2 regions of the Comamonas thiooxydans genome follow, and region 2 is predicted to be linked to the other one. Evidence: riboswitches for the same ligand, from Rfam matches in the RefSeq annotation. Region 2 holds a riboswitch; the other holds the start of a gene.

Region 1 (4,938 bases), 270 kb from region 2:
ACAGGATTCTTGCAGTTGAGCTTTACATCAAGCTTGGCTTGCGTGTCAGAGCCACAATTCGCCAGTTGGGATACCCAACCAAGAACGCATTGAAAGGCTGGTATCAGCACTACCTGAAGCATCAGGATTTGCCAGCGAGCCAAGCGCCAAGGGCACCAAAATATTCGCTGCAGCAAAGACAGGTTGCGGTTGCTCATTACCTCGCGCACGATCGCTGTATTGCAGCAACGATGAGGGCTTTGGGTTACCCGGGTCGAGGAACGTTGACTGCGTGGGTTCGGCACGACTGCCCCGAGACCAGCAAATCGATAGTGGGCAGATCTTGGCCGGCTACAAAGCCTGATGCCTTGATGTGTGAGGGAGTGGTGCAACTGTGTTCCCGCCAATCAAGTGCACAGGAGATTGCGGACAAGTTAGGGGTATGTAGGGGGACCTTGTACAACTGGAAAAATCAGTTGCTTGGCCCTTGTGCCCCTGTCGCAATGAAACACAGTCCAAAGCGATCACCAGTGTTGGATGAAGCAGCACTCAGGCGCCAAGTTGAATCATTGCGCCAGGATGTTCGGCGGCTGAAGATAGAACGTGAGCTTCTCAAGCAGGCCCATGAAATCTTAAAAAATGGGGCTGACATTGATCTGCATAGGCTGGCAAACAAAGATAAGGCTGTGCTGGTTGACGCGTTGCACGGGCAGTATGAATTGCCAGAACTACTTTCTCTTGTTGGACTTGCTAGAAGCTCGTATTTTTACCATCGTGCCCGGCTGAAGCTGGCTGACAAATACTTGGATGTACGCCGAAGCATCACCGAGATCTTCGACAACAACTACCGTTGCTATGGATATCGCAGAGTGCAGGCATCCTTGCTCAAGGAGTGCACGGGCATCTCAGAGAAGGTGGTGCGTCGGCTGATGAAGCAGGAAGGGTTGATCGTGGCCAAGCCCAAACGCCGCAGATATAACTCATACCTTGGAGAGATAGGTGCTGCCCCTCAAAACCTCATCAATCGAGACTTCCATGCTGCTGCGCCCAATGAGAAGTGGCTCACCGACATTACTGAATTCCAGATTCCTGCTGGTAAGGTTTACCTGTCGCCAGTCATTGATTGCTTTGACGGGCTGGTGGTGAGCTGGTCGATTGGGACTCATCCCAATGCAAATCTCGTCAACACAATGCTGGATGCGGCCATTGATGCTGTTCAAGGTAGCGAGAGCCGCCCTGTGATTCATTCTGATCGTGGAGCTCACTACCGATGGCCCGGCTGGCTCTCGAGGGTCCATGATGCAAAGTTGGTTCGCTCGATGTCTCGCAAAGGGTGCTCGCCAGACAATGCTGCATGCGAAGGCTTCTTTGGAAGGCTGAAAATAGAGCTGTTCTATCCCTGCAACTGGCAATCAACAACGATTGAGCAGTTCATTGAAGCTGTCGATACTTACATTCATTGGTACAACGAAAAACGTATCAAGGTATCTCTGGGACGTTTAAGTCCTGTGGAATACCGACAAGAACTTGGTCTAGCCGCATAAAACCAGTCCAAGTTTTTATCCGCACCCCCCTTAGCCTCCGGCGGGTCAGTTTTGAGTGGAAATCAACAGGGGAGTGCATGGACAGCCCTAATGGCGGTATCGACGTAGCTTTCTTGCTAGAGGCCAGCGCTTTGAAAATGCGAGCCATTTCTAAAGCCCAGAACTCAAAAAAGGCTATGTTCCTCAAGCATTTTGATCGCTTGTAAACTTTAGTCCCCCTTGGGGAGTAGCCTGCTTCCACCCTGGAAGCGCATGCGTCAACATACTCGGCATTCAATTTGCTGTGGCGTATGCATCCGTTCTTCGGTTGGCGAGACCATAGGCATTTCATCGCGACGAGCTCGGGCCGCGGTGAGATGCCGTTGTGCTCATGCCCGACCGTTAAGAATGAATTCCCCATGAATGCCGCTTCTATCTTGCTCCTGGCCTTTGCCATGTCCACCGATGCCTTTGCCGCAGCCGTCGGCAAAGGTTCTGCGCTACTCAAACCGCGCTGGGACTGGCGCCATCTTCGGTGTCATCGAAGCCATCACACCCTTGGTAGGCTGGGCGCTGGGCTATGCGGCTTCAGATTACGTCAAGGCCTGGGACCACTGGATCGCCTTCGTGCTGCTTCTGGTGCTAGGTGGAAGAATGTTGATCGGGGCAATCAAAGTGCCTGATGGTGAAGAGCCCAGCAAGCCTGCACGACATGGCTTCTGGCTATTAGTTGCAACTGGATTTGCAACAAGCATTGATGCCATGGACGTGGGCGTAGGACTTGCTTTTCTGGACGTAAGCATCGCCACCGTTGCTCTCGCTATCGGCTTCGCAACATTCGCAATGGTGACGTTGGGCGTGATGGTCGGGCGTGTACTGGGGAATATTGCTGGGCGCTGGGCCGAAGCCATCGGCGGTGTCCTGCTGATCGGTATTGGCTCGATCATTTTGTACGAACATTTAGTCGCTATCTAATTCAATTGATTGAGATTTAGATGCCGGCTTCAGTTCGAGTGGGGTCGGCCACTCAGTACAGTCAGAGTAGGCAGTGAGCTAGGGCAGGAGCGGTCCACTTTTGCCCTTGCCAGTAGTATCTTCCTTGCCTACAACTGGCTCCGCTTCTGTTTGGAGCAGAGCAAATTCAGCACAGATATGAAGGCTCGGACCCTTTGTGGCACAGAGGAGTACAGCCACAAGTAGAAAGGTTCGGTAGAGCCGCTTCGGCCAGCGTGACCGGCACCAAGCCTACACCGGCGGGCATCCACTGCGCCCACAGGTGCGATCACGCCAAGCCCAAGTTTCTCAGGCGCGGCACATGCTTCAAACACTCAAGGGGACCTCTGGTCAGTCAGTTCAAAACCACCGGGAGGAGCGATACATATGGCGAAGCTCATCGCAGGCATTGCAAACTTTGCATCGAATTAAAGCTCTGCTGCTCAGTGCAGGATCACCTTCATCGGTCTTTCCGTCACGGGCAACACGATGCCACGGCAAAAAGCAGCCGGCCTCACCGCGCGCAGAAATCCGTGAAATCTTCGTGAGGCATGAGCGGACATATTGGACGCTTTGCCCGACGAACAAGAGTTGGCATCACCCTGTAAGCGTGAAGACGCATGTTAAGCGATGCATGAGGTGCATCCCTGTAATGTATTCCAGCTGTTAGGCAGAAAATTAAATAAAGTTTTTATAAATTAAAGAAGACCAGATTATCAGACAAAAAATAATTGTCATTAATACGGAAGCACTTCCCAAATCTTTGGCTTTCCTGGAAAGTTCGTGATATTGAAGTCCTACTCTATCTATTGCGGACTCTATCGCAGAATTAATTACCTCAACTATCATCAAAAACCAGATACAAGAGATCAGGAGCAATTTTTCCATCATAGATCTCCCAATCAATTGAGCCAATGGAAGCGAAATCACAAATAATATTACCTCAAGGCGGAATGCAGGCTCTAGCCACGCATCTTTTATACCCGAACATGAGTACTTTGATGCATGCCAGACTCTAGAAAATCCTTTTCTATTCTTTTGAATATTATTAAAGATGTTGGATTTTGAGTTGTTTTTCATTTTTAACAGTATATTTCTTGATACTAAAGAATATAAACAAAAGAGTGGCGATCAACCAACAAATGAGAATCGTGACAATGTCATGAGAAATGAAATGGGCTCCTCTCAATTGTTGAGAGATACCAAATGTCAATCCAACCATAATGCCGCACAGCAATCCTAACCATCGATACTTAGGGATGATCATCTTAAAGAAGAAATATAAACCAACCCAGGCATAGCCAGCGCTCGCATGACCAGCCGGAAAGCATTTTCCGCTCCCCATCTCTTGAGGCCTGTGTTCGAAAAGACCAATAAAAGGGCGATCGCCACCAAATTGATTTAAGTTCCACGGGCAATCCATATTTGTCAATACCTTAAGAAGGCTCACCAAAATTACACTGACCAAACTGGATAAAATCAGGTAAAGCAATGGGGACCGCCATTTTTTCCGCTGTTCAGATTTGGAGGCAAGTACAAATATATATAGTGCAATGATCACAACGATTGCTAGGGTGCTCAGATGCTTCCCACCCTTATGAAGCAATTTGTTTGTAACCCAATGATCATTCAAAGACCATTCATAACCCTGCAGGGCATATATTTTCTCGGCAAAGAAAAAGTCCCCTCCAAGATACATGAAATAATAAAAAATTAGCGCCAGGAAAGTAATCGGAATCAGTAAGTGATTTACAAAGAATTCTCTATTTATATTATTTGGCATCTTCCAGCTTGTCACTTTTTGAAAATATTCATTATTTCAACCAACGAAATAGTTGGCAACTACTTTGTCGCGAATTTTATTCTTCTACTACCAGAATTAAAAAAAGAGCGCAAATAAATGCGCTCTATGAATGACCAACTAAATAAAATTAAACTAATTTCGACAGCATTTGCCCCATCTCTACATATTCATCGACAGCTTGATTCATAGCGAATTGTGTACGAATAGCATTAGCTGTAAATGATGCCCTCTCTTGATCGAGATCAACCGTATTTCTATCCATTGCATTCTGAGAGACAGGGCGAAATGCAATCTGAGGATCAATTGATGTTGGAGCAATGTTCCCAAGGTGGGACTTATTCGTAGACTGCACTGTCAGCATTTGCCTTTGCGTCTCTTCAAGCGCAGCCTTGAAGTCTATATCTTTCGCTTGGTATCCAGGAGTGTCAGCATTCGCAATATTGCTTGCTAATACTTCCATCCTCTTAACTCTAAGATATAGAGCGGCATCCTCGAATCTAAGAGAATCCATAGGATTTTTCTAGTAAATTTCGAAGCTTCAATGGTAGCGAAGTTGTCCTCTCAGCAAGATTACATTTTTGACACTATTCAGCCATTTACATGGTCTGAAGATTACATTTCTGACACCTTCTTGTAATC
Region 2 (4,938 bases):
ATCATGTAACCGACATCGAACGGCTTTTGGAACTGCTGGTACATCTCGCTCTGGCGCCAAAAGTTTTCACCGAGTAGTTCATCCACGGTAATCATCCGATCGGCCGGGAGATTCACAAATGGGTCAAGCGCATAGTAATAGTTGCTGTAGGAGGCTTCGCCAGGGAGTACCGTGCCTTGAGCCGACGCATGGACCATGAGGCCGGCGCGCCCGCAAGCCGGCGAACGCAGAATGAGTGTCACGTAGTTAGCACCAAGCAGCCCGCGAATTGCCTCCAGCGCACCAGCCCAAGGTATGGCGTCCATCGGCCCCTCGTAGATCATCGCAACTAACTTGCTGAACTGTTCGATGGTCAGCATTGATTCGGCGAGGAAAGCTGCCTCATCCTGGTGATTTATCTGCACTTGCTCATCTCCTTTTGTGTTGCTCGCCCTATGAGCCCCCTTTGGTGGCCGCGAGGAGGGCCGGAGTATTGAGGCGATGCCTTTGCGGTGTAAGAACGCGCTTCCCTCGCAAGTGTAGAAGAGCAGCGATGCAAGGCCGAGGTCTGCAGGCCAAGGCTGAGACCACAACGGGTCGTTCTGAGACGGTCGCCTACCGGCCAGTAGCAGTCCTTGGAGCTGTTCCTGCCATGGACTGCTTTTGGCTGCGTGAGCGGCCTGTCGCCGGATGGCAACTTGATGGGGCAACGCGATAATCCACGGGCACCCATCAGCGGTCCTTCGTGACGGCCAGCGATCAAGCCATAGCAGACATCCGAATTTGCATCACTTGATTTAAATGGCGGTCAAATGCTCGTACAGGACGATCGATCCAATGCTGATCAGCAGCACGCCACCGACGGCCTCGGCCCAACGTCCAGCGATGTTTCCCAGTATGCGTCCGACCATTACTCCTATAGTCACCATGGCAAATGTTGCAAAGCCGATAGCAAGAGCAACGGTGGTGATGCTCACATCCAGAAATGCAAGTCCTACTCCCACGGCCATGGCATCAATGCTCGTTGCAAATCCAGTTGCAACTAATAGCCAGAAGCCATGTCGCGCTGGCTTGCTGAGCTCTTCACCATCAGGGACTTTGATTGCCCCGATCAACATTCTTCCACCTAGCACCAGAAGCAGCACAAAGGCGATCCAGTGGTCCCAGGCCTTGACGTAATCTGAAGCCGCATAGCCCAGCGCCCAGCCTACCAAGGGTGTGATGGCTTCGATGACACCGAAGATGGCGCCAGTCCTCAATGCTTCAGACCAGCGTGGTTTGAGTAGCGCAGAACCTTTGCCGACGGCTGCGGCAAAGGCATCGGTGGACATGGCAAAGGCCAGGAGCAAGATAGAAGCGGCATTCATGGGGAATTCATTCTTAACGGTCGGGCATGAGCACAACGGCATCTCACCGCGGCCCGAGCTCGTCGCGATGAAATGCCGATGGTCTCGCCAACCGAAGAACGGATGCATACGCCACAGCAAACTGAATGCTGAGTATGTTGACGTATGCGCTTCCAGGGCGGAAGCAGGCTACTCCCCAAGGGGACTGCAGTTTACAAGAGCATCAGAATGCAAGGCGCATGCCCATGATGCTGTCCCGAGCTTTCGAAACGAATCGCATTTGCTGCGGACAAGCGTTTTCGCTGATGAGTCTTTCCCCGTAAGCAGAAGCAGCACACGGCGTAAAGCGGTCTTAGATTTTTCATCTAAAAAGCTTCCGACAACGATGCTTTGCGATGGAACAAAAAGTGCTAGCATCGCGCCGCTAGCGCCGACTTCAGCACCAAAGACACATAACTCCGCAGAAGTATTCGCCCACCTGATTCACAAGGCAGGTCGAAAAGCTATTGCGTTCGATGCAGCAAGAAAGCTCGGGGAGTGAAGCCATCATTCCTCCAATGCTTGAAGAGCATTTTGCTGCGGTAGTGGAACTTCATGAGTCAAGTGTCTTGTCCCAAACATCTATCCCCTGTGATTCCCCTGCGTCTCACGGCATGCGCGTCTCCTGGACAGCGCTAAGCGGCTTGGCCGCCATTGCCCTGTTCTTCATTGTTCTGGGACATGACGGCCGACGTGTTGCGCAGCTCCTGATACTCATGGTGCCTGTGCCCGTCGGCCTGGCCTGGCCGATGCGCAGCCCTGCATGGCTCAGGGCGCGACGTTGGCTTTCCTTTGCCTGGGTGATGCTTTTTGCATTGGACGGCACCATGCGTGCCTATCTGATGGAGCTGTACCAGTCCTCTCCAGAGGGTGCCATGGTGATCGGCGCGATGGCCAATACCAACTGGCGTGAAAGCTCCGAATATCTGTCAATGCACTGGCGCAGTGTCGTGCTGATTTGCTGCGGCCTTGCCTTGCTAGCTTGGCTGGTGTGGCATCTCACGGGGCGAACGATATTGGCTACCTTACGCAGGGACAGAAGGCTGGCAGTGCTTTCTTTGGTCGTGGCCCTTGTATGTGCGCTGGCCTATTCCAGCAAGCCTTGGCGCAGGTTGCATCCTGCGATTTTCTGGACCCAATGGGTACTCTCCGCTCAAAAACTGAAAGCCAGTCTGGCCAACCAGCATGAGGAACGAGCAAGACTGCTGGATCGCGCCATCCAAGCAAAGCCTTTGCTGGCGAATGCCGGGCCATCCACCGTCGTGCTGGTGCTCAGTGAAAGCATCAATAGAGACAACTTGTCGCTCTATGGCTATGACAGACAGACAACGCCCCAGCTTCAGGAGCATCAAAGGACATCTGGGGCCCAGATGACCGTGCTGCGCAATGCATGGTCTGTGGATGCCAGTACTCTGCCCGCAGTGCGCAACTTGTTTGGCTTCGGTGCCCCAGGCTCGACTGAGTCCCATCATCTGGTCGCGCTTGCTCGAGCATCGGGCTACAAGGTCTGGTGGATCAGCAACCACGACGATGTTGGAATCGAGCAGCAGCATGCCAGACTGGCTGACATCGTACAGATGGTGAATCGCACTCCTGGGCGCTCCTCTGTGTCTTTGGATGGAGAAATGGTCGATGAACTGAAGACGGCTCTGGATGCGCCCTCCGAACGCAAGTTCATCGTGGTTCACATGCTGGGCGCCCACCCGCACTACAGCCTGCGCTACCCCAAGGGCCAGAACCCCTTTGATGATGAAGCAGATGCGATTGATGCATCGCTGAAGAACAAGGGCACCTCCTTGTGGGTGCGCCGGCAACGCCAAGAATATGATGCGGCGCTGCTTTATCACGATTATGTGGTGGCGGAAACACTGCGCCTCACCCAATCAGCTGCCTTGGCAAAAGGCAAGGTGGCATGGATGTATCTCTCTGATCATGGCCAGGAAGTGGGCCATGTCCGCAACCATGCGGGACACAGCAAGAGCACCGAGGCCGGCTACCGTATTCCGGCAATTATCTGGCGAGCCCCCTCTTCGCCAGACCTGCCTGAAGACGTTGCAGAGAGGCCCTTTCGCTCCGATTGGGCCGCATGGACTATCGCGGATCTGCTGGATATACGCTGGAGCAGCCAATCCCTTGAGCGCAATGTCTTGAGCAAGACCTACCGGTGGGAAGAGCCGCGCCTGCCAATGCCTGTGAGCTCTTTCACCAGGTGACTTTTTTACAGAATGAAAAACTGCTTCTGGCCGAAGCCAGGCCTAGCTACTTGTGAGCGCAGCACCACAAAGTGGACCTTCGGGGCTGCGCCTTGAGCGTCCGGTTTAGGCTAGGCAGCCAGCGAGTGCGGTCCGTCGTCAGTCGGCCAGAAGCAGACAGCCGCAGAGCATTTCCGAACCATAGCTTCAGGGTGGTTGCAGTCGGTCAAGTCAGATGGTTTTTCTCAGGAAGTTAGGACAGGGTTTGCGCTGTATTCGCCTTTTGACGCAATGACTTCCACGCCCGCACTATTTGCCATGGAGTCCAAGTACGTATGTCCCGGCTTTTCACTAGCTGCTAGCGCGCGCAATTGATCAGCGAATTGCTGCGCCTCCGACGACGAAACCTTCCACTCAAACAGCACGTCACTTCGACTGAGACTCCCTTCATCATCGGAGGGCACAATCATCAAACCCACATTCACCAGTTTGACGAAGGACGATGTCGCTAGATCGATTGACTGTCGCGCCTCGATGCAATCCGCAAGCAAGTTCAGCGATACTGAATCTCCAAGTATCAGCAAAGTAGGCTCTGCAAAGTCTGCAAGTCCAATATGCATGGTGCTACTACTCATTTTTTGACAGGCGGCAAGCCACCGTGCGGAACGTTAGTCCAAGGAGAACTTTTCCCATCGTGAGCGTTGTGATCCCAGTGATGGTTAGGTCTTGATTATGAAGGGCTCCACCAGCCTAAGGCCCTTCTGTTGGCTGCAGGTCAACTTCAGCTATGGATCGTGAGAAGTCCTTGGTTGTTGGCTACTCCAGCCTGAGTTGCCTGCAGCCGCGAGTGGAAGGCCTGAGCCAAATCGTGTCACGAATCGATTTCGGCTTGCCTAAAAGGGTTAGGCCGCACTTCTCTGTGCACGCCTATATTGCTTAATTTTCTTGTTTTTCCTTGCGGTTGGATACTGACTTAAAACCAAGCACAACTTCAGATCAGCGAGCGCTGCTAGAAGATCGGGTTCAAAGGCATCGGACTGCGCGATTACATTCCGCATCGAGATGCCGAAGTCGATGGAGGCAGACTCAAGTCCAGAGACTTGCCTCATCGCGAGTAGCGCGGAACGGTGTTTTTGGAGGAAAGCGAGAGCCTCCTTTTGTTGTTCTTCAAGAAAGTCAAAGTCTGCTTCACTTGCCATGACGCTCAATCCCGATGTTCGCGCCGGTCGCGCTGTGGGTCGATTTGTTCGGGGCAATCCCTTTCTGAACACAGCACAGGGCGGCGCTGGGCAAAGGCGTTGCAGTTCTTCGACGTCTACGGTGTCGCCAACAAAGTGAATAACGCAGGCCATATGCTGCTCAAACAATCTAGAGTAGTACGT

What was found. A riboswitch is a leader RNA that binds a small molecule or an ion and turns the genes downstream of it on or off. The one in region 2 is predicted to bind manganese.
Region 1: it holds a riboswitch for manganese, as region 2 does, so the genes downstream of both, CTR2_RS13445 (manganese efflux pump MntP) here and mntP (manganese efflux pump MntP) in region 2, are expected to answer to the same signal.

What each region holds. Positions count from the first base shown of each region.
Region 1 is NZ_AP026738.1:2,929,936-2,934,873, forward strand. Features, by position in the region: gene CTR2_RS13440 (IS3 family transposase) at 1-1,523, shown strand, start outside; yybP-ykoY riboswitch at 1,738-1,902, shown strand; partial or broken gene CTR2_RS13445 (manganese efflux pump MntP) at 1,922-2,477, shown strand; gene CTR2_RS13450 (diacylglycerol kinase) at 3,174-3,575, opposite strand; gene CTR2_RS13455 (phosphatase PAP2 family protein) at 3,544-4,293, opposite strand; gene flgB (flagellar basal body rod protein FlgB) at 4,427-4,810, opposite strand.
Region 2 is NZ_AP026738.1:2,659,921-2,664,858, reverse strand. Features, by position in the region: gene CTR2_RS12240 (helix-turn-helix transcriptional regulator) at 1-359, opposite strand, end outside; gene mntP (manganese efflux pump MntP) at 777-1,346, opposite strand; yybP-ykoY riboswitch at 1,366-1,529, opposite strand; gene CTR2_RS12230 (phosphoethanolamine transferase) at 1,841-3,577, shown strand; gene CTR2_RS12225 (hypothetical protein) at 3,802-4,176, opposite strand; gene CTR2_RS12220 (hypothetical protein) at 4,459-4,755, opposite strand.